DNA from 3 places in the Streptomyces sp. 4N124 genome. Region 3 is predicted to be linked to each of the others. Evidence: predicted binding sites of a transcription regulator. Region 3 holds the regulator's gene; each other region holds the start of a gene.
What was found. The regulator HrcA, encoded in region 3, represses chaperone genes, less so after heat shock. The targets are predictions, from matches to a motif close to TTNGCACTCNGNNNNNCNGAGTGCNAA.
Positions count from the first base shown of each region.

Region 1: groES (co-chaperone GroES) is a predicted target of HrcA. The motif match lies at 5,464-5,490, and genes of this name have one in related genera.
Region 2: groL (chaperonin GroEL) is a predicted target of HrcA. The motif match lies at 3,722-3,748, and genes of this name have one in related genera.

Region 1 covers NZ_JBQQBS010000017.1:24,236-31,370, reverse strand. The annotation lists gene ACTWQO_RS19040 (RNA polymerase sigma factor) at 1-257, shown strand, start outside; gene ACTWQO_RS19035 (cell wall-binding repeat-containing protein) at 376-2,409, shown strand; gene ACTWQO_RS19030 (THUMP-like domain-containing protein) at 2,328-3,611, opposite strand; gene ACTWQO_RS19025 (polysaccharide deacetylase family protein) at 3,702-4,613, shown strand; gene ACTWQO_RS19020 (polysaccharide deacetylase family protein) at 4,610-5,308, shown strand; gene groES (co-chaperone GroES) at 5,635-5,943, shown strand; gene groL (chaperonin GroEL) at 6,061-7,135, shown strand, end outside.
Region 2 covers NZ_JBQQBS010000002.1:75,549-82,683, forward strand. The annotation lists gene ACTWQO_RS02300 (hypothetical protein) at 1-270, shown strand, start outside; gene ACTWQO_RS02305 (MFS transporter) at 283-1,764, opposite strand; gene groL (chaperonin GroEL) at 1,933-3,561, opposite strand; gene ACTWQO_RS02315 (cold-shock protein) at 3,882-4,088, opposite strand; gene ACTWQO_RS02320 (MoaD/ThiS family protein) at 4,497-4,772, opposite strand; gene thrC (threonine synthase) at 4,872-6,155, opposite strand; SAM riboswitch class I at 6,174-6,331, opposite strand; gene ACTWQO_RS02330 (glucosyl-3-phosphoglycerate synthase) at 6,501-7,135, shown strand, end outside.
Region 3 covers NZ_JBQQBS010000030.1:74,463-81,597, reverse strand. The annotation lists gene ACTWQO_RS27655 (16S rRNA (uracil(1498)-N(3))-methyltransferase) at 1-536, opposite strand, end outside; gene ACTWQO_RS27650 (nitronate monooxygenase) at 536-1,621, opposite strand; gene dnaJ (molecular chaperone DnaJ) at 1,698-2,837, opposite strand; gene hrcA (heat-inducible transcriptional repressor HrcA) at 2,838-3,854, opposite strand; gene ACTWQO_RS27635 (MBL fold metallo-hydrolase) at 3,994-4,719, shown strand; gene ACTWQO_RS27630 (DUF3097 domain-containing protein) at 4,754-5,557, shown strand; gene hemW (radical SAM family heme chaperone HemW) at 5,570-6,802, opposite strand; gene ACTWQO_RS27620 (SpoIIE family protein phosphatase) at 6,831-7,135, opposite strand, start outside.

The DNA of each region.
Region 1 (7,135 bases), on a different contig from region 3:
CGGTCGTCGAACTCAACCGTGCGGTCGCCGTGTCGATGGCGGACGGCCCCGCCCCGGCGCTGGAGATGGTCGACTCCCTCGCCGCCGAACCGGCCCTGCGGGACTACCACTTGCTGCCGAGCGTGCGCGGCGATCTGCTGGCCCGCCTGGGCCGTACGGCGGAGGCCCGCGAGGAGTTCGTACGGGCGGCCGGGCTGGCGCGCAACGAACGCGAGCGGAAGCTGCTGCTGGCCAGGGCGCGGGAGTGCGATTCGTAACCCGAAGGCGCACATCTGTTCACTAGTAACTCTGTTCCCCTCATGCCTCGTTGGGCACTACAGTGACCCGGCCTCTGTGTAGAGGCTGTGAAGATCCATGGGGGGATCGACCTTGAGAATGTTCACGCGCCGCCGTGCCGCGGCGCTCGCGACCGCGGCGGTGCTCGCCGCCGTGGGCACCCTGACCACCGCACCGGGCGCCATCGCCGACGAGGCAGGGCCCTGGCCGGGCACCGAGGGCCGGATCCTCACCGACGGCCCCGTCCTCGTCGACCCGGCCACCGGCCGGGCCACCGCCGTCCCGGGCGCCTCCGGGAACTACGCCGCCTGGGCGCCCGACGGCAGCCGGCTGGTCACCGCCTGGAGCCAGATCTCCAGCGTCCGGCCCAGCGGCTCCTCGAAGATCACCCTGCCCTGGGCGGAGGGCATGCGCTCCAGCGCCGCCTACGAGGACCTGGCCTTCTGGTGGGGCGGCCGCTACGTCGTCTTCGCTTCCGGCGGCCAGCTCGCCTTCGGCCCCTCCGACGGCTCGTGGGCGCCCACGCCGCTGCTGTCCGAGGCCATGGAACCGGCCAAGGTCTGCGACGAGGACCCGACGGTGAGCCCGTCCGGCCTGCTCGCCTTCTCACGTCGCGTCGAGGGCTGCTCCGACAGTGCGCGGATCTACACCTACGACGGGACGACGAACACGCTCAAGCGGGTCCTCGCCAACGCCGAGCAGCCCGCCTTCTCGCCCGACGGCACCAAGCTGGCCTTCGTCCGCAAGGACGCCGACGGCAACGCGCAGATCTTCACGGCGAACGCCGACGGCACCGACGTCCGGCAGCACACCAACGGCCCCCGCTGGTACGCCAACCCGTCCTGGTCGCCCACCGGCAAGCGGATCGTCTTCGACGCCCACACCTCGCCGTACAGCGACGACGTACACACCACCGAGTACGTCGACCTGGCCACCGGCGAGCTCACCCGGGTCCCGGGCACGCCGCAGGGCAGCAACCCCAGCTGGCAGCCGCTGCGCAAGAACCGCACCGGCCGGGTCTGGGGCAGCAACGCCTACAACACCAACATCGCCTCCTCACGCTGGACCTGGAACAAGATCGGCGGCAGTGTGCCGGGCCTGCTGGACGCCAAGGCCGCGGTGCTGGTCAACCAGGACGACACGGCGTACGCGCTCACCGCGCCCGCGCTGGCCGGCAAGAAGCAGGGGCCGGTGCTCACGACCCCGAAGACCGGGCTGTCCACGGCGGTGAAGAGCGAGCTGAAGCGGGTGCTGAAGCCGGGCGCCAGTGTGTACCTCGTCGGCGGCACGTCCATCCTCAGCAGCAACGTCGCCGCACAGCTGAGGACGCTCGGCTACGTCCCCAAGCGGCTGTCCGGCACCGACCGCTACGAGACCTCGGTCAGGGTGGCGCAGTCCGTCACCGGCGCCCCGAAGTACGTGTTCCTGGCGTCGGGCACCGACTACCGCGCGGCCCTCCCGGCAGCCGCCGCGGCCGGCGCCGACGGAGCGGCCAGCGCGGGCAGCGTCGTCCTCACCAACGGCAACAAGCTGACGGCGTCCGTGAAGTCGTACCTCAACAGCCTGAACCCCGACAGGACCATGATCATCACGGTCGGGTCGGACGCCAAGTACGCGCTGACCCACACGGGCTTCTCCAGGTGGCCGTCGACGTACTCGTACTACCCGATCACGGGGAGCACCGACGCGGCCCTGTCGGTGGCGGTCGCCAAGTTCTGGTGGACGGCGCCGAGTTCGGTGGCTCTCGCCTACGCGGGGGCCTGGCGCGACGGCCTGTCCGCCGGTGCGGCGATGAACGTCTTCGGGCCCCTCCTGTGGACCTCCCGCCCCGCCCTGTCGGACGAGACCAAGAGCTATCTGCTGCGCGAGTCCGCCAGCACGAGCTTCACGGTCGCGTTCGGCCCCACCGCCTCGGTCACCGCGAGCACGCTGAACTCGGCGGGCTCCTCGATCAGCGCCAGCGGCTCTCAGTTCGTGTACCACGAGTACTACAACGGCACGGTGCCCACGAGCGCGCAGACGAGCACCTTCTCGGCGCGCACGAACGGCGGTCAGCCCGCCACCGTGGCCCGCACCGGCCCGGTCGGCGCCGACCCCCACCTGGAGCCCCTCAAGACGCTCCACCGGCAGTAGCCGACGGCTGCGAGGGGGCGCCGACGAGTATGGTCGGGTCCCGGCGGGGGGGCGCCAAAGAGTGTGTTTGGCGCCCCCGCGACCCGGGTGAGAAACACCGTCGCCGCGTTGGGCCCCTGCGGCTTGACCTTCCTGCGCAGCTCCTCCGGCTCCACCGCCGACCCACGCTTCTTGACGGTCAGCGTTCCGACGTGCCGCTCCCGGAGCAGTGCCTTCAACTTCTTTACGTTGAAGTGGAGTTGATCGGTGATCTCGTACGCGGTGGCGTACGGGGTCTCGTGATGCTCGTCGGCGGTGATGTACGCGATGGTCGCGTCGACGAGCCCACCGTTGAGCGACTCGGCGACCTCGGCGACCAGATGGGCGCGGATGACGGCGCCGTCGGGCTCGTACAAGTACCGCCCCACAGGCCGTACTTGGGGATCGGGCAGCCCGCGTCCGAGCAGGGTCCGCGGCCCCGGCAGCAGGGTGGCGCGTACGGCACCCGGCTCGGTGCCGAACCACAGCACCGCCTCCTTCACATCCCCGCCGTCGGAGATCCACTCGGCCTCGGCCTCGGCGGGGACGGCTTCATGGGGGATTCCGGGCGCGATCTTCAGGGCGGCGCGGGGAGCTTTCAGGGCCGTCTGCACCGCCCACGACAGCGGCGGCGAGTAGGCCTCGGGGTCGAAGATCCGGCCGCGACCGCCACGCCGGGCGGGGTCGACGAACACGGCGTCGTACGCAGCCGTTTCCACCTTCGTCACATCCGCTTCCCGTACCTCGATGAGGTCGGCGAGGCCGAGCGCGGTCGCGTTGGCGCGGGCCACCTCACAGGTCAGCGGATCTCGATCCACGGCCAGCACCCGAATCCCGGCGCGGGCGAACGCGATCGCGTCACCGCCGATACCGCAGCACAGGTCCGCGACGGACCGGATCCCCAGCGTCCTGAAACGCTCGGCCCGATACGCCGCCACGCTCGCCCGCGTCGACTGCTCGACCCCGTTCGGCGTGAAGAACATCCGCCCCGCGTCCTCGGCCCCGAACTTCGCCACCGCCCGCTGCCGCAGCCGCGCCTGCCCGAGCGCCGCCGACACCAGCTCGGCGGGGTGCTCGCGGCGCAGCCGGGTGGCGACGGCGAGCTCCTGCGCGGGGTCGGTGCCGCGGACCTCGTCGAGGAGGGCGCGGCCTTCGGGGGTGAGGAGGGGGGCGAGGTCGTTCACCGGTTCATTGTGGGCCAGTCGGTGGATGGTGCACGCGCGGCGGCGGTGTCGGCCGGGGTTCGGGGCGGGTGCCTGCGAGGATCCGGCTCCATGCGAGTAGTCGTACAAAATGATAAATACGGGGCGTATCGGAAGCAGCGGATCCATGCCGGGATCGCCGTGCTCGCCGCCGCGGCCATCGCCTCGGGCTGCGCGGACGGCGCCTCCACGGCACGGCCCGCGGCAGGCCAGCAGCCCCGTGAGGCGCCCGGCGCCAAGGTCCCCGACAAGCACGCCGCGCAGCGGGCCCGGGTCGCCGCGGCGAAGCGCTGGGGCCTGTCGAGGGTCCCCCTGACGGCCCCGCCGCCCCCGGCCGTGAAACCGGAGATCAGGACCCGCGCGGGCTTCGAGGTGGACGGCCATGAGGAGGACGACCTCCCGCCGGTCTTCACCACGATCCCCACCCGGCAGAAGATCGTCTTCCTCACGATCGACGACGGCGCCGAGAAGGACCCGGCGTTCCTGCGCATGATGCGCGAACTGCGGGTCCCGTACACCGCGTTCCTCAGCGACTACCTGGTGAAGGAGGACTACGGCTACTTCAAGCGCATGCAGCGGGCGGGGGTGAGTCTGAACAACCACACCCTCGACCACCCCTACCTGCCGGGCCTGTCGTACTCCCGCCAGAAGCGCCAGATCTGCGGCATGCAGAACGTGATCGAGAAGCACTACGGCACCCGCCCGACCCTCTTCCGCCCGCCCTTCGGCAACTACAACGCGGACACCCTGTACGCGGCGAAGGCCTGCGGCATCAAGTACGCGCCCCTGTGGAACGAGGAGGTCTTCGCCGACCACTGGGAGTACCGCGAGTGGGACCGTGACCTTCATCCCGGCGACATCGTTCTCAGCCACTTCCGCGGTAAGGACGACTGGAAGGGCACGATGCCGGACATGATCCGACGGTTCCTGGAGAAGGTCACGGCGAAGGGGTACGCCGTGGCGCGGCTGGAGGACTACCTGTGAGGCTGCGCGCGGCCGGGGCGCTGGCGCTGACCGCCGCGCTGCTCACCGGCTGCGCACAGTCCGTCGACCCCTTCGAACGCCTCGGCGAGAAAGCGGCCGGACGGGTGAGCCCGCACGGCCCGGAGGCGGACCGGGGGCTGCCGCCCGTGGTGGACCGGGTCCGCACCGAGGACAAGGTCGTCTTCCTGACCTACGACGACGGCGCGGAGAAGGACCCCCGCTTCGTCGACATGGTCCGCGAACGGCGGCTCCCGGTCAGCATGTTCCTCACGGACAGCGTCGTGGGCCCGGGCTACGGCCACTTCGCGCGCCTGCAGTCGGTCGGCGCGAGCATCCAGAACCACACCCTCGACCACACCGCCCTGCCCGGCCTGCCCTACGCCGGCCAGCGCGCCGAGATCTGCGGCCAGCAGGACAAACTCAAGTCCCGCTTCGGCATCCGCCCCCGCCTCTTCCGCCCACCCCACGGCCGCTACGACATGACGACCCTGCACGCGACCGCCGACTGCGGCCTCTCGGCCATCGTCCTGTGGACCTCCGCCGACACCGACGACGCCCCCCTCCACCCCGGCGACATCATCCTCATCGGCCCGGACGACCCGACCGGCCCACCTCTGTGGAAGCGGACGGAACGTGTGCTGCGGCGGGTGGAGGGGGCGGGGCTGAGGGTGGGGCGGCTCGAGGATTACCTGTAAGGGCACTTCTCGGTGCCGGTCCAGGCAATCTCAGCCCGTCCGGCGTTTGAGGACGAGGCCGCCAGGCCGATGCGGGGGTCTGGGGGCGCAGCCCCCAGGAACGCCGGGTTCCACGCAACGGACGTCCACAAGAATCCGCCGACGCGCCGCAGGCATTGGCACTCCGCTTGACCGAGTGCTAACTGCGGTCATAGTCTCGGCTCTGGCACTCCCCCCTGGAGAGTGCCAATAGCGACGGGCAGGTCCGGCACCCGCGACGACGGATCCACCTGGTCGCCACCTCAGACAGTTAACCCCGTGAGATCTCCGAAGGGGGAGGTCGGATCGTGACGACCACCAGCTCCAAGGTTGCCATCAAGCCGCTTGAGGACCGCATCGTGGTCCAGCCGCTCGACGCGGAGCAGACCACCGCCTCTGGCCTGGTCATTCCGGACACCGCCAAGGAGAAGCCCCAGGAGGGCGTCGTCCTGGCCGTGGGCCCGGGCCGCTTCGAGAACGGCGAGCGCCTGCCGCTCGACGTCAAGACCGGCGACATCGTGCTGTACAGCAAGTACGGCGGCACCGAAGTGAAGTACAACGGCGAGGAGTACCTGGTGCTCTCCGCTCGCGACGTGCTCGCGATCATCGAGAAGTAGATCACCGAAGCACATTTGTTTTTGAGCTGCGCCCCGGGCCCCCGCGACCTTATGAAGCCGGGCGTCAGGGGCGCAGTTCGTTTCACCCACGTTTTCCGAGAGGGCTGAACCGCTCCCATGGCGAAGATCCTGAAGTTCGACGAGGACGCCCGTCGCGCCCTCGAGCGCGGCGTCAACAAGCTTGCCGACACGGTCAAGGTGACGATCGGCCCCAAGGGCCGCAATGTCGTCATCGACAAGAAGTTCGGCGCACCCACCATCACCAACGACGGTGTCACGATCGCCCGCGAGGTAGAGATCGAGGACCCGTACGAGAACCTCGGCGCGCAGCTGGTGAAGGAGGTGGCGACCAAGACCAACGACATCGCTGGTGACGGCACCACCACCGCCACCGTGCTGGCCCAGGCGCTGGTCCGCGAGGGCCTGAAGAACGTCGCCGCCGGCGCTTCCCCGGCCGCCCTGAAGAAGGGCATCGACGCCGCCGTCGCCGCGGTCTCCGCGGAGCTCCTCGCGACCGCGCGCCCGATCGACGAGAAGTCCGACATCGCCGCCGTCGCCGCGCTGTCCGCCCAGGACCAGCAGGTCGGCGAGCTGATCGCCGAGGCGATGGACAAGGTCGGCAAGGACGGTGTCATCACCGTCGAGGAGTCCAACACCTTCGGTCTGGAGCTGGACTTCACCGAGGGCATGGCCTTCGACAAGGGCTACCTGTCCCCGTACATGGTCTCCGACCAGGAGCGTATGGAGGCCGTCCTCGACGACCCGTACATCCTGATCAACCAGGGCAAGATCTCGTCCATCCAGGACCTGCTGCCGCTGCTGGAGAAGGTCATCCAGTCCAACTCCTCCAAGCCGCTGCTGATCATCGCCGAGGACGTGGAGGGCGAGGCCCTCTCCACCCTCGTCGTGAACAAGATCCGCGGCACCTTCAACGCGGTGGCCGTCAAGGCCCCCGGCTTCGGCGACCGCCGCAAGGCGATGCTGGAGGACATGGCCGTCCTCACCGGCGCCACCGTCATCTCCGAGGAGGTCGGCCTCAAGCTCGACCAGGCCGGTCTGGACGTGCTCGGCTCCGCCCGCCGCGTCACCGTCACCAAGGACGACACCACGATCGTCGACGGTGCCGGTGAGAAGGGCGGCGTCGAGGGCCGCATCGCGCAGATCAAGGCCGAGATCGAGTCCACGGACTCCG
Region 2 (7,135 bases), on a different contig from region 3:
TCCCCCGCCCCCTCCCGGTACGGCGTCCGCGACGACCGTCCGCAGCCGCAGCAGCGCTGGCTCCCGGAGATGTGGAACGGCCAGGTCTGGCAGCTGTGCGGCACCCCGCGCCGCGACCGGCGCGAGGCCGAGCTGTATCTCGCCGCCCAGCGACGCGGACCGCGCCCGGCCATGGCGTACCGGCTGGTGCACGAGTTCACCGACTACGAGGTGCTGCGCGTGTGGGGCACGCCGGTGCACGTCGACATCGAGCCGCTCGGGAACCTCTGAACACCGGCGGCCCTACGACTTCACCGCCGTCTCCGCTCCCGCCGGCTCCGACGCCGCCCGCGCCGCCCCCACCCCCGCCGGCTGCTGACGCGGGATCAGCGAGGCCACCGCGAAGGCCAGCAGCGCCGCCCCGGCGCCCACTGCCAGGACGACCTTGAAGCCGTTCTGGGACGGGAGGGCGTAGCCGCCGAAGTCCGTCGTCATCTGGGCCAGGATCACCCCGGCGATGGCGCTCGCCGTCGACGTACCGATGGACCGCATCAGGGTGTTGAGGCTGTTCGCGGCGGCCGTCTCCGACGCCGGCACGGCGGCCATGATGAGCGCGGGCATCGAGCCGTAGGTGAAGCCGATACCGGCGCCGATGACGCAGGACACCAGGACGAAGTGCCAGACCTCCGTCATCAGGGCGATGTTGAGGAGGTAGCCGGCGGCCACGATCAGGGCACCGATCATCAGCGTGACCTTCGGGCCACGGGCCTTGGACACCGCGGCGGAGACCGGCGCCGTCGCCATCATGACCAGGCCGGACGGCGCCATGACCAGACCGGCGATCAGCATGGACTTGCCCAGGCCGTACCCGGTCTGCGCGGGCAGCTGGAGCAGCTGCGGCAGGACCAGGGACATCGCGAACATCGCGAAGCCGACGGCGATCGAGGCGAGATTGGTGACGAGGACCTGACGGCGGGCGGTGGTGCGCAGGTCGACCAGCGGCTGCTCGGTACGCAGCTCCCACCAGCCCCACAGCAGCAGGATGACGACGGACGCGACGAGCAGACCGATCGTGGTGGCGCTGCCCCAGCCCCAGTCCGCGCCCTTGGAGATCGCCAGCAGCAGACAGACCAGGCCCGCCGCCATGCCGAGACCGCCCACCAGATCGAAGCGTCCGCCGGTGCGCACCTTCGACTCCGGTACGAGCGCCAGCATCAGGCCGAGTGCTACGACGCCCAGTGCGGCCGACGTCCAGAACAGGACGTGCCAGTCGAAGTTGTCGGCGATGAGCGCGGCGGTGGGCAGTCCGAGGGCGCCGCCGACGCCGAGGGAGGCGCTCATCATGGCGGTGGCGGAGCCGAGCCGCTCGGCGGGGAGTTCGTCCCGCATGATGCTGATGCCGAGCGGGATCACACCGGAGGCCAGGCCCTGGAGGACCCGGCCGATGATCATCGGGACCAGGGACTCACTCAGCGCGCAGACCACCGAACCGGCTATCAGCATCACGACACTGATCAGCAGCATCCGCCGCTTGCCGAACATGTCACCGAGCCGGCCGACGACCGGCGTCGCCACGGCCGCGGCGAGCAGCGTCGCCGTCACCGCCCACGCGGTGTCCGACGCGGGGGCGTCGAGCAGCTTGGGCAGCTCCGGGACGATCGGGATGACCAGGGTCTGCATCAGCGATACGACGATTCCGGCGAAGGCCAGCACCGCCACCACGGCGTTCGGCCTCGGCGGGGCGGAGCCTGCCGCCTCGGCGGGACGGGCAAGGGCGTCGGACATGACGGGGCCTCCGTAAGAGCGCTTGTAAGCTTGACCTAGGCAACCTTAAGTCAGTTGCTTGACTTAATCAAGCGCCGGAGGGATGCCGGAAACGCCCGAGGGCGGCACCCCCTGCGTGAACAGGGAGTGCCGCCCTCGGTCGAAGGACAGACGATCAACCGGAGTCGATCAGAAGTCCATGTCACCGCCCGGCATGCCGCCGCCGGCGCCGGCACCGGCCGCGGCCTTCTCCGGCTTGTCGGCGATGACGGCCTCGGTGGTGAGGAACAGCGCGGCGATGGAGGCGGCGTTCTGCAGAGCGGAACGGGTCACCTTCGCCGGGTCGATGATGCCTTCGGCGATCATGTCGACGTACTCACCGGTCGCGGCGTTCAGGCCGTGGCCGACGGGCAGGTTGCGCACCTTCTCGACGATGACACCACCCTCAAGACCACCGTTGACGGCGATCTGCTTGAGCGGGGCCTCCAGGGCGAGCTTCACGGCGTTGGCGCCGGTCAGCTCGTCACCCTCCAGGTCCAGCTTCTCGAAGACCGTGGAGGCCTGGAGCAGGGCCACGCCACCACCGGCGACGATGCCCTCCTCGACGGCCGCCTTCGCGTTGCGAACGGCGTCCTCGATGCGGTGCTTGCGCTCCTTGAGCTCGACCTCGGTGGCGGCACCGGCCTTGATGACGGCCACGCCGCCGGCCAGCTTCGCCAGACGCTCCTGGAGCTTCTCGCGGTCGTAGTCCGAGTCGCTGTTCTCGATCTCGGCGCGGATCTGGTTGACCCGGCCGGCGACCTGGTCGGCGGAGCCGGAGCCGTCGACGATGGTGGTCTCGTCCTTGGTGATGACGACCTTGCGGGCGCGGCCCAGGAGATCCAGGGTCGCGTTCTCCAGCTTGAGGCCGACCTCCTCGGAGATGACCTCGCCGCCCGTGAGGATGGCGATGTCGCCGAGCATGGCCTTACGACGGTCACCGAAGCCCGGAGCCTTGACGGCGACGGACTTGAAGGTGCCGCGGATCTTGTTGACGACCAGGGTCGACAGGGCCTCGCCCTCGACGTCCTCGGCGATGATCAGCAGCGGCTTGCCCGACTGCATGACCTTCTCCAGGAGCGGGAGCAGGTCCTTGACCGAGGAGATCTTGGAGTTGGCGATCAGGATGTACGGGTCGTCGAGGACGGCCTCCATACGCTCCATGTCGGTGGCGAAGTACGCCGAGATGTAGCCCTTGTCGAAGCGCATACCCTCGGTGAGCTCCAGCTCCAGACCGAAGGTCTGGGACTCCTCGACGGTGATGACGCCTTCCTTGCCGACCTTGTCCATCGCCTCGGCGATGAGCTCGCCGATCTGGGTGTCGGCTGCGGAGATGGAGGCCGTGGAGGCGATCTGCTCCTTGGTCTCCACGTCCTTGGCCTGCTCAAGGAGGGCACCGGAGACGGCCTCGACGGCCTTCTCGATACCGCGCTTGAGGGCCATCGGGTTGGCGCCGGCGGCTACGTTGCGCAGGCCCTCCTTGACCAGGGCCTGGGCGAGAACGGTCGCCGTGGTCGTACCGTCACCGGCGACGTCGTCCGTCTTCTTGGCGACTTCCTTGACCAGCTCGGCGCCGATCTTCTCGTACGGGTCCTCGAGCTCGATCTCCTTGGCGATGGAAACACCATCGTTGGTGATCGTGGGGGCGCCCCACTTCTTCTCGAGGACGACGTTCCGGCCCTTGGGGCCAAGGGTGACCTTGACGGCGTCGGCGAGCTGGTTCATCCCGCGCTCGAGACCGCGCCGTGCCTCCTCGTCGAACGCGATGATCTTGGCCATGTGAAGTGGTCCTCCCGGACTGGGGTGGATTGCTCCGGACCGCGCTGGCGCCCGCGACGGACGGCTCGCCTGCCTGTGGTTCCTTGCCCCACCCGGCCTGCGGGCCTCACCGACCCGGTCCTGGTTGTCACTCTCACCTTCAGAGTGCTAACGCCAATGATTAGCACTCGCCCATGCCGAGTGCAAGCGCTCCTCAGTGATCCTCAGGCGTGACAAGGGGTCCGGACATGCCGGAGGGCTCGCAACCCATGACTCCCCATGGGAAACGAGCCCTCCGAAGATGAACAGAAGAACGTCGCTGCAGTCAGTCGGCGCGTGCTTCAGCTGGTCGCGAGACGGACCATGTCCGCCTGCGGCCCCTTCTGGCCCTGCGAGATCTCGAAATCGACCCGCTGACCTTCTTCCAGGGTGCGGTAGCCGTCCATCTGAATCGCGCTGTAGTGGACGAATACATCCGCACCACCGTCGACCGCGATGAAGCCGTACCCCTTCTCCGCGTTGAACCACTTGACGGTGCCCTGAGCCATGCCTAACTCCCCTATTACTGGCCCTTGCACAGATCCACACTTCGCGGATCCGGGTCAGACCTCACCCCCCACGGTTGGGGGCGTGCGCCGGAACGCGTCGACCGCGGCTGAATGTATCTGTCCAACTGCCGTCTGCAACAGGTCAATCGGACGAGAAATCTGGGCGCGACCGGTCGGTGAAATGCGGAGAATTTGTGGAAATCCAGGGCAAGTCGGACCCAATAAAAGGAGCGAATGACGCAAAAAGCCCGCGTACTTTGGCTACTTCTTGTCGGCCGTGCGGGCGGAACTCATATGCGCCCGGCATGAAAGCCCGAGCAGGTTCCCCAACTGTACCGCGCTCAACCATAGAGAATGGCCCCCTCCGCTTCTCTCACGGAGGGGGCCATTCGATGAACAATGCGTGATTCAGCCGCCCGCGACCGCCGGAATGATCGAGACACCGGCCCCGTCCGGCGTCGCCGTCTCCAGCCCCTGCTCAAAACGGACGTCGTCGTCATTGACGTACACGTTGACGAACCGCCGCAGCTTGCCCTGGTCGTCGAGGATGCGGGCGGCGATGCCGGTGTGGTTCTTCTCCAGGTCGGAGATGACGTCGGCGAGGGTCGCACCCTCGGCGGAGACCTCAGCCGCACCGCCGGTGTAGGTGCGCAGGATGGTAGGGATGCGGACGCTTACGCTCATGACTTGAACCTCCGGTCAGTACAGCGCCCCTTCAGGGGCGCGGGGAACTGCGCGACCGGCCCCCACCGGCCCGCAGACGAAATCAATGGGGACGGGCCCCTAGCCGAGACCCGCTTCCCGGAACGAGTCCAGGCTGGGCCGAATCGTCGCAGTCAGCCCCGTGCCGGCAACCGCGTCAAGCGTCTTGAGACCATCACCGGTGTTGAGCACGACCGTGGTCTTGCTGGGGTCGAGGACGCCGTTCTCGATCAGCTTGCGCGCCACACCCACCGTGACACCGCCCGCGGTCTCCGCGAAGATGCCCTCGGTCCGCGCCAGCAACTTGATCGCGTCCACGACCTGCTCATCGTTCACATCCTCCACCGCACCGCCGGTACGGCGAGCAATGTCCAGGACATAAGGACCATCCGCCGGGTTGCCGATCGCCAGCGACTTGGCGATCGTGTTCGGCTTCTGGGGCCGGACGACGTCGTGGCCGCCCTTGAAGGCGACGGACACCGGGGAGCATCCCTCGGCCTGCGCGCCGAAGATCTTGTACGGCTTGTCCTCGACGAGACCGAGCTTGATCAGCTCCTGCAGACCCTTGTCGATCTTCGTGAGCTGCGAGCCGGAGGCGATCGGCACCACGAGCTGGTCGGGCAGCTGCCAGCCGAGCTGCTCGCAGATCTCGTACGCGAGGGTCTTGGAGCCCTCGGCGTAGTACGGCCGCAGGTTGACGTTGACGAAGCCCCAGCCCTCGCCGGCCGGGTCGCCGATCAGCTCGGAGCAGAAGCGGTTCACGTCGTCGTAGTTGCCCTCGATACCGACGAGCTCACCGCCGTAGACCGCGGCCATGACGACCTTGCCCTGCTCCAGGTCGTGCGGGATGAACACGCAGGAACGGAAGCCGGCGCGGGCTGCGGCGGCACCGACAGCACCGGCCAGGTTGCCCGTCGACGAGCAGGACAGCGTGGTGAAGCCGAAGGCGCGCGCCGCCTCCAGCGCCTGCGCCACCACCCGGTCCTTGAAGGAGTGCGTCGGGTTGCCGGAGTCGTCCTTGACGAAGAGCTTGCCGGCGTCGACACCCAGCTCGCGCGCGAGGTTGTCGGCCTTGACGAGCTTGGTCCAGCCCGGGTTGATGTTGGGCTTGTCTGCCACGTCCGCGGGGACGGGCAGCAGCGGTGCGTACCGCCAGATGTTCGCGGGTCCCGCCTCGATCTGCTTGCGGAGCTCTTCGGCGTCGTAGGCCGAGAAGTCGTAGGCGATCTCGAGCGGGCCGAAACACTCCTCGCACGCGAAGACCGGGCCGAGGGGTACTCGGTGACCGCATTCACGGCACGAGAGGGCCGCGGCGGGGCCGAGGTTCACGGTGTCGGTGGTGCTTGCAACTGTCTGCGCAGCCATGTGAGGCGAGGCCCTTTCTCCTCATCTTCCTCACGACGCATCTCGCCGTGAGACGGATTTGGCACCTTCCCTAGCCGGGAGCCTCGCGGAGAACGATCAACACTGATCTACGAGTACCGACTGGAGGGTTGCCGGGGCTTCAACGGGCCGTATCCCTCTGCCCCTCTGGATGAGCGGTATTCAGTTGTCATGCGGTTGTGGTCGCCAACGACCCCCGACATGCGATGGTCATCAGCGTTGTTCAAGACTGTAACCGAAGGCCAGGACAGTTGAGATAGTCGTCCGAACCGCGAGATGGATCACACACCTCTAGTCGTGATCCGCGACAGTGAGGAGCCGCTTACTGTGCTGGAAGAAGTCGAGCGCTGGTTGAGCGCACGCTCCTGGTCCCTGACCGATCGCCCGCTCCACAAGATCCTGGCCGCGAAACGCGCCACGGGACAGACCGTCAGTGTCGTGCTGCCCGCGCTCAACGAGGAGGAGACGGTCGGCGAGATCGTCGCCGTGATCCGTCACGACCTCATGCAGCAGGTCCCGCTCGTCGACGAGATCGTCGTCGTCGACTCGGGATCGACCGACCGCACCTCCGAGGTGGCCGCCGCCGCGGGCGCCCGGGTCGTCCACCGCGACGACATCCTGCCGCGCATCCCGGCCGTCCCCGGCAAGGGCGAGGTCCTGTGGCGCTCGCTCCTCGTCACCAGCGGCGACATCGTCTGCTTCATCGACGCGGACCTGAAGGAGTTCAAGTCGGACTTCGTCTCCGGCATCGTCGGCCCGCTGCTCACCGACCCGGAGGTCGACCTCGTCAAGGGGATGTACGACCGTCCGCTCGGCGGCGCCGCAGGCCAGGGCGGCCGGGTGACGGAGCTGATGGCCCGCCCGCTGCTCAACATGCACTGGCCGCAGCTGGCCGGATTCGTCCAGCCGCTGGGCGGCGAGTACGCGGCCCGCCGCTCCCTGCTGGAACAGCTCCCGTTCCC
Region 3 (7,135 bases):
TCCGCACCGCTTTCATGCAGTACGGCGGCGAAGTCGGCCTTCGCGAGAAGTGCCGCGACCTGCTTGGAGGTTGCGGCGTCCGCGACGTCGGGGAAGCGCACCCGGCGGGACTGCTTGCCCGCCTCACGCGCCGTGGCCCGCCACTTGGCCAGCGCCTTCAGTCCGCGGTCGCCCTTCCACTGCGTGATGCAGCGGGAGGCGGCCCACGGCACGATCGCGTCCACGCCGACCTCGGTCATCGTCTCGACGGCGAGTTCGCCGCGGTCGCCCTTGGGGAGCGCCTGGACGATCGTGATGCGGGGTTCGGCCTGCGGCTGCTCGGCCACCGAGTCCAGCCGGACGATCAGCCGGTCCTTGCCCTCGGTGTCCAGCACCACGCAGTCCGCCCAGCGGCCCGCCCCGTCGGTGAGCACCACGTCCTCGCCGGGCCGCAGCCGCTTCACCGAGACCGCGTGCCGCCCCTCGGGGCCGTCGAGGACGTACCGCCCGCCGCTGTCCGCGTCGAGGTGCTCGACCACGAAGACCGGGGCGGTCATCAGGCACCGCCTCCCATGGACGGAGCGGCCGACAACGCTGTCTTCGCCGCGGCGATCTCCGCGGCCAGCACCTCCACCAGCTGTCCGGCGGGCAGTTCGCGGGCCATCCGGTGGCCCTGTCCCGCCCACAGCGCCATGCCCTGCGCGTCGCCCGCCTCGGCCGCCGCCTTGCGCAGCGGCGAGGTGAGGTGGTGGATCTCCGGGTAGGCGGCGGGCGCGTACGGGCCGTGCTCGCGCAGGAAGCGGTTGACCAGGCCGCGGGCCGGGCGGCCGGAGAACGCGCGCGTCAACTCCGTACGGACGAACAGGGGGTTGGTGAGCGCCCGCTTGTGCAGGGCGTTGGCGCCGGACTCGGGGGTGGCGAGGAACGCCGTGCCGAGCTGGGCCGCGCCGGCGCCGGCGGCGAGGGCGGCGGCGATCTGGCTGCCGCGCATGATGCCGCCGGCGGCGACGAGCGGGAGCGACACGGTCTCGCGGACCTGCGCGATCAGCGACAGCAGGCCGATGCCGCCGCCGTCCGTCTCCTGGACGTCCCGGTGCGTGCCCTGATGGCCGCCCGCCTCGATGCCCTGCACGATCACTCCGTCGGCACCGGCCCGCTGCACGGCGAGGGCCTCCTCGGCGGTGGTCGCGGTGACCAGCGTGAGGGTGCCGACGCGGCGCAGCGAGTCCAGCACGTCCCGGCTGGGCACGCCGAAGTGGAACGAGACCACCGGCACCGGGTTGTCGAGCAGGACGGCGAGCTTGGCGTCGTAGCCGTCGTCGCGGCCGCTGTCGGGGTCGCCCAGCTCGGTCTCGTACCAGGCGGCCTCACCGGCGAGCTGATGGGCGTAGACATCGACCGCTGCGGCGTCCGCGTACTCCGGCTGCGGCATGAACAGGTTCACGCCGAAGGGGCGGCTCGTGATCCCCCGCAGCTGTTTGATCTCCTGGTACATGCCGTCGGCGGTCTTGTACCCGGCGGCCAGAAACCCGAGCCCGCCGGCCTCGGACACGGCGGCAGCGAGATGCGGGACGGAGACTCCGCCCGCCATGGGGGCCTGCACGATCGGATGAGGGAAGAGATCGGTCAGTGCGGAGGACATGACGGCATGTTGTCACGTCCTCCGAACAAGTCCGAATCCGGCCTTCCCCTTGGCATAGGCCACCGGCATGGCAGAGCTAACGCCCGTTGAAGGCATCCTTCAGCCGAGAAAACAGCCCCTGCTGCCCCGGCTGGAACTGCCCCGTAGGCCGTTCCTCGCCGCGTAGCTTCGCCAGCTCGCGCAGCAGTCGCTCCTGCTCGGGGTCGAGCTTGTTCGGGGTCTGGACCTCGACGTGGACGATGAGGTCACCGCGTCCGCCGCCGCGCAGGTGCGTGACGCCGCGGCCGTGCAGCGGGATCGACTGGCCGGACTGGGTGCCCGGGCGGATGTCGACCTCTTCCAGGCCGTCCAGGGTCTCCAGCGGAACCTTGGTGCCGAGGGCGGCCGCCGTCATCGGAAGCGTGACCGTGCAGTGCAGGTCGTCGCCGCGCCGCTGGAACTGCGAGTGCGGCAGCTCGTGGATCTCGACGTACAGGTCACCGGCGGGACCGCCACCGGGGCCGACCTCACCCTCACCCGCGAGCTGGATCCGCGTGCCGTTGTCGACACCGGCCGGGATCTTGACCGTGAGGGTGCGACGGGAGCGGACCCGGCCGTCACCGGCGCACTCCGGGCACGGCGTCGGCACGACCGTGCCGAAGCCCTGGCACTGGGGGCAGGGCCGGGACGTCATGACCTGGCCCAGGAAGGACCGGGTGACCTGCGACACCTCACCGCGACCGCGGCACATGTCACACGTCTGGGCACTCGTCCCCGGCGCGGCGCCCTCGCCGTTACAGGTCGAGCAGACGATCGCCGTGTCGACCTGGATGTCCTTGGTCGTGCCGAAGGCCGCCTCGTCCAGCTCGACGTCCAGCCGGATCATCGCGTCCTGGCCGCGCCGCGTACGCGACCGCGGGCCGCGCTGGGACGCCGTACCGAAGAACGCGTCCATGATGTCCGAGAAGTTCCCGAAGCCACCCGCGCCGAAGCCGCCCGCGCCACCGGCGCCGCCGGCCTGGGACAGCGGGTCGCCGCCGAGGTCGTAGACCTGCTTCTTCTGCGGGTCCGACAGCACCTCGTAAGCGGCGTTGATCTCCTTGAACCGCTCCTGGGTCTTCGGATCCGGATTGACGTCCGGGTGCAGCTCGCGTGCGAGCCGCCGGAAGGCCTTCTTGATCTCTTCCTGCGACGCGTCGCGGCGCACGCCGAGAACGGCGTAGTAGTCCGTGGCCACTTACGACTCCGCCAGGATCTGTCCGACGTACCGTGCCACTGCGCGTACCGCTCCCATCGTTCCCGGGTAATCCATGCGGGTCGGTCCGACCACGCCGAGCTTGGCGACTGCCTCGCCGCCCGAACCGTAGCCGACCGACACGACGGACGTGGAGTTGAGTCCCTCGTAGGCGTTCTCATGACCGATGCGTACGGTCATGCCCGAATCCCCGGCCTCACCAAGCAACTTGAGGAGCACGACCTGCTCCTCCAGCGCCTCGAGCACCGGCCGGATCGTGAGGGGAAAGTCATGCCCGAAGCGGGTGAGATTGGCGGTGCCGCCGATCATCAGCCGCTCTTCGTTCTCCTCGACGAGGGTCTCCAGAAGCGTGGAGAGCACCGTCGAGACCGTGCCGCGGTCCTCGTGGTCGAAGCCCTCGGGCAGGTCCTCGACCAACAGCGGGACATCGGTGAACCGGCGTCCGGCGACCCGGCTGTTGAGCCGCGCGCGCAGATCGGCGAGAGAGGCCTCGCCGAACGGCGCCGGACAGTCGACCATCCGCTGCTCGACCCGCCCGGTGTCCGTGATCAGCACGAGCATCACGCGCGCGGGTGCGAGCGAGAGCAGTTCCACGTGCCGCACGGTGGAGCGGGTGAGCGAGGGGTACTGCACGACGGCGACCTGCCGTGTCAGCTGCGCGAGCAGCCGCACGGTCCGCGCCACCACATCGTCGAGATCGACGGCCCCGTCGAGGAAGTTCTGAATGGCACGCCGCTCGGGCGCGCTCATCGGCTTGACGCCGGCCAGCTTGTCGACGAAGAGGCGGTAGCCCTTGTCCGTGGGGATGCGCCCGGCACTGGTGTGCGGCTGGGCGATGAACCCCTCGTCCTCCAGGGCTGCCATGTCGTTGCGCACGGTCGCCGGGGAGACACCGAGGTTGTGCCGCTCGGTGAGCGCCTTGGAGCCGACCGGCTCCTCCGTGCCGACGTAGTCCTGGACGATGGCGCGCAGCACCTGAAGCCTGCGTTCACTCAGCATCCGCGCACACCTCCAGAAGTCGTCCTCTCGGCGCCTCGCCTGGCACTCTTCACTTCCGAGTGCCAGAGTTCCCCGGCCCAGTGTACGGCGGTGAGGTACTCACGGGGCAAGGACGGGGTCGTACGGCTAGCGTCGCCGTATGAGCGTGACTTGGGAAGAGCTGGGGTGGGAGCCGCTGGCGGCCGGGGTGGGGCGGTGCCGGCTGCCGGTGTGGGACTGCACGGTGGGGCTGGTCGTCGGGGCCGGCGCGGCCCTGGTGATCGACGCCGGGTCGAGCCTCCCCGAGGGCGCACGCGTGCGTGCCGGGGCGCAGGAGCTCGCCGGCCACCGTGTGACTCATCTCGCGCTCACCCACCCGCACTTCGACCACGTCTTCGGGGCGGGAGCCTTCGCGGGCGCGGAGTTGTACGGCGCGGTGGGAATCGACACGGCGTACGCGCACACCGGGCGCGAGGAACTGCGTACGGACGCGGTACGCCACGGTCTGGACGCCGGCCTGGCGGACGAGGCGGTGGCGGCACTCGCCCCGCCCCGCCATCACGTCTCCGGCGAGTGGACCCTCGACCTGGGCGGCGGCCGGCAGGTTCTCCTCGCCAACGTGGGCCCGGGCCACACCGCCCACGACCTCGCGGTCCTCGTCCCCGGCGATCCGGAGGTCGTGTTCTGCGGCGATCTGGTCGAGGAGTCCGGAGAGCCGCAGGCGGGCGCCGACGCCGTACCGACCCACTGGCCCGCGGCACTTGATCGTCTGCTGGACCTCGGCGGCGAGGACGCACTGTATGTGCCCGGTCACGGAGCGGTGGTCGACGCGGCGTTCGTCCGCGCGCAGCGGAACGCGCTCGCGCGCGAATTCGGCGTGTCGTGACCACACCCCTCCGCCTTCTCCTATCGTCATCCGAATGCGCCAGTACTCTCCGGACCTGACCCCGCCGTGGAAGAAGCCCAAGCCCGTCCCCGAGGTCCCGGCGGACCCCGGCCTGGTGGTCGAGGAAACCGGCACCGGTTTCTGCGGCGCGGTGATCCGCTGCGAGGCGGGCACGGTGACCCTGGAGGACCGCTTCGGCAAGCACCGCGTGTTTCCCCTGGAACCACGGGGCTTCCTCCTGGAGGGCCGAGTGGTGACCCTGGTGAAGCCTGCCGCCGGTCCTGTACGTCCCACCCGTACCGCATCCGGTTCCGTCGCCGTCCCCGGCGCACGCGCGCGTGTCGCCCGCGCCGGGCGCATCTATGTCGAGGGCCGGCACGACGCGGAACTCGTCGAGAAGGTCTGGGGCGACGACCTGCGCATCGAGGGCGTGGTCGTGGAGTACCTGGAGGGCGTCGACGACCTGCCGTCCATCGTGGCCGAATTCGCACCCGGTCCGGACGCGCGGCTGGGGGTGCTGGTCGACCACTTGGTGCCGGGCACGAAGGAGTGGCGCATCGCGGAGGCGGTGACGAGTGAGCATGCCCTGGTGGTCGGCCACCCGTACATCGACATCTGGGAGGCCGTGAAACCGTCCTCGCTGGGGATCGCGGGGTGGCCGCGGGTGCCGCGCGGGCAGGACTGGAAGACGGGCGTGTGCCGGGCGCTGGGCTGGCCGGAAAACACCGGTGCGGCCTGGCAGGGGATTCTGGGGCGGGTGCGGTCCTACCGGGATCTGGAGCCGGAGTTGTTGGGGCGGGTCGAGGAACTGATCGACTTCGTCACGACACCGGCGTAGCGCGGCGTCGCCTCAGTCCACCAGGTCCCGCACCACCGCATCCGCCAGCAACCGCCCCCGAAGCGTGAGCACCGCGTGCCCCTCCTCATACGGCCGTTCCTGAAGCAGCCCCTCTCCCAGCGCCCGCCGGGACGCCTTGAGGCCCTCCTCCCGGAGCAGAGCCAGCGGCACGCCCTCGCGCAACCGCAGCTCCAGCAGAACCCGCTCCACCCGACGGTCCTCGTCCGTCAGGATCTCCCGCCCCGCCCCAGGTGAGCGCCCAGCGGCCAGCGCCGCCGCATAAGCGCCCGGATGCTTCACGTTCCACCACCGCACCCCGCCCACGTGCGAGTGCGCTCCCGGCCCGGCCCCCCACCAGTCGGCCCCTCGCCAGTACAGCTCGTTGTGCAGGCACCGCCCCGCATCAGACGTCGCCCAGTTCGACACCTCGTACCACTCGAAGCCGGCCCCCGACAGCACCGACTCCGCGATCAGATACCGGTCCGCATGGACGTCGTCGTCGGTCATCGGAACCTCGCCCCGGCGGATGCGCCGGGCCAGCTGTGTGCCCTCCTCGACGATCAGGGCGTAGGCCGAGACATGGTCCGGCCCGGCGCCGATCGCCGACTCCAGCGAGGCCCGCCAGTCGTCGTCCGACTCCCCCGGCGTGCCGTAGATCAGATCCAGGTTGACGTGCTCGAAGCCCGCCGCCCGGGCCTCCGCGACGCAGGCCTCAGGCCGTCCCGGCGTGTGCGTACGGTCCAGCACGCGCAGTACATGCTGCTTCGCGCTCTGCATGCCGAAGGACACCCGGTTGAAGCCGCCCTCGCGGAGCGTGGCCAGATACGCCGGATCCACCGACTCCGGGTTCGCCTCGGTCGTGATCTCGGCGTCGGGTGCCAGGCCGAACTCGTCGCGGATCGCCCCCAGCATGCGGACGAGATCGTCCGCGGCCAGCAGTGTCGGCGTACCGCCTCCGACGAAGACCGTCCGTACGGCACGCGGGTCGTCGCCGAGGACCTTGCGGGCCAGGCGGACCTCGTCGATCAGCGTGTCCGCGTAGTTGTCACGGGACGCCAGCACGCCGCCCGTGCCACGCAGCTCGGTCGCGGTGTAGGTGTTGAAGTCGCAGTAGCCGCAGCGGGTGGCGCAGTACGGGACGTGCAGATAGAACCCGAGGGGGCGGGTGGCCGCGTCGGCGAGCGCGGGTGCGGGGAGCGCGCCGTCGTCGGGGACGGGCTCGCCGTCGGGGAGTGCGGAAGGCATGCCTTCCATTGTCCAGCACCCGTAGGGATCACTCCGCCTGCAGCACCAGCAGCGCCAGGTCGTCCTCCGGCGGCCTCCCGCCGAACTCGTGCACCAGCCTGCGGATCCGCTCCGCGATCAGCTCCGCGCTCAGCCCCGCGCACCCCGCCAGAGCCTCCGCCAGCCCGTCGCCGTCGTCGAACTGGCGGGAGCCCGAGCGCCGCTCCGTCACCCCGTCCGTCACGCACAGCAACGTGTCGCCGGGGAGCAGCTCAAAGGTTTCGCTGGTGTACGTCTCGTCCTCGACCACGCCGAGGAGGGTCTGCGGCCGGGCGGACGTGCGGACGGAACCGT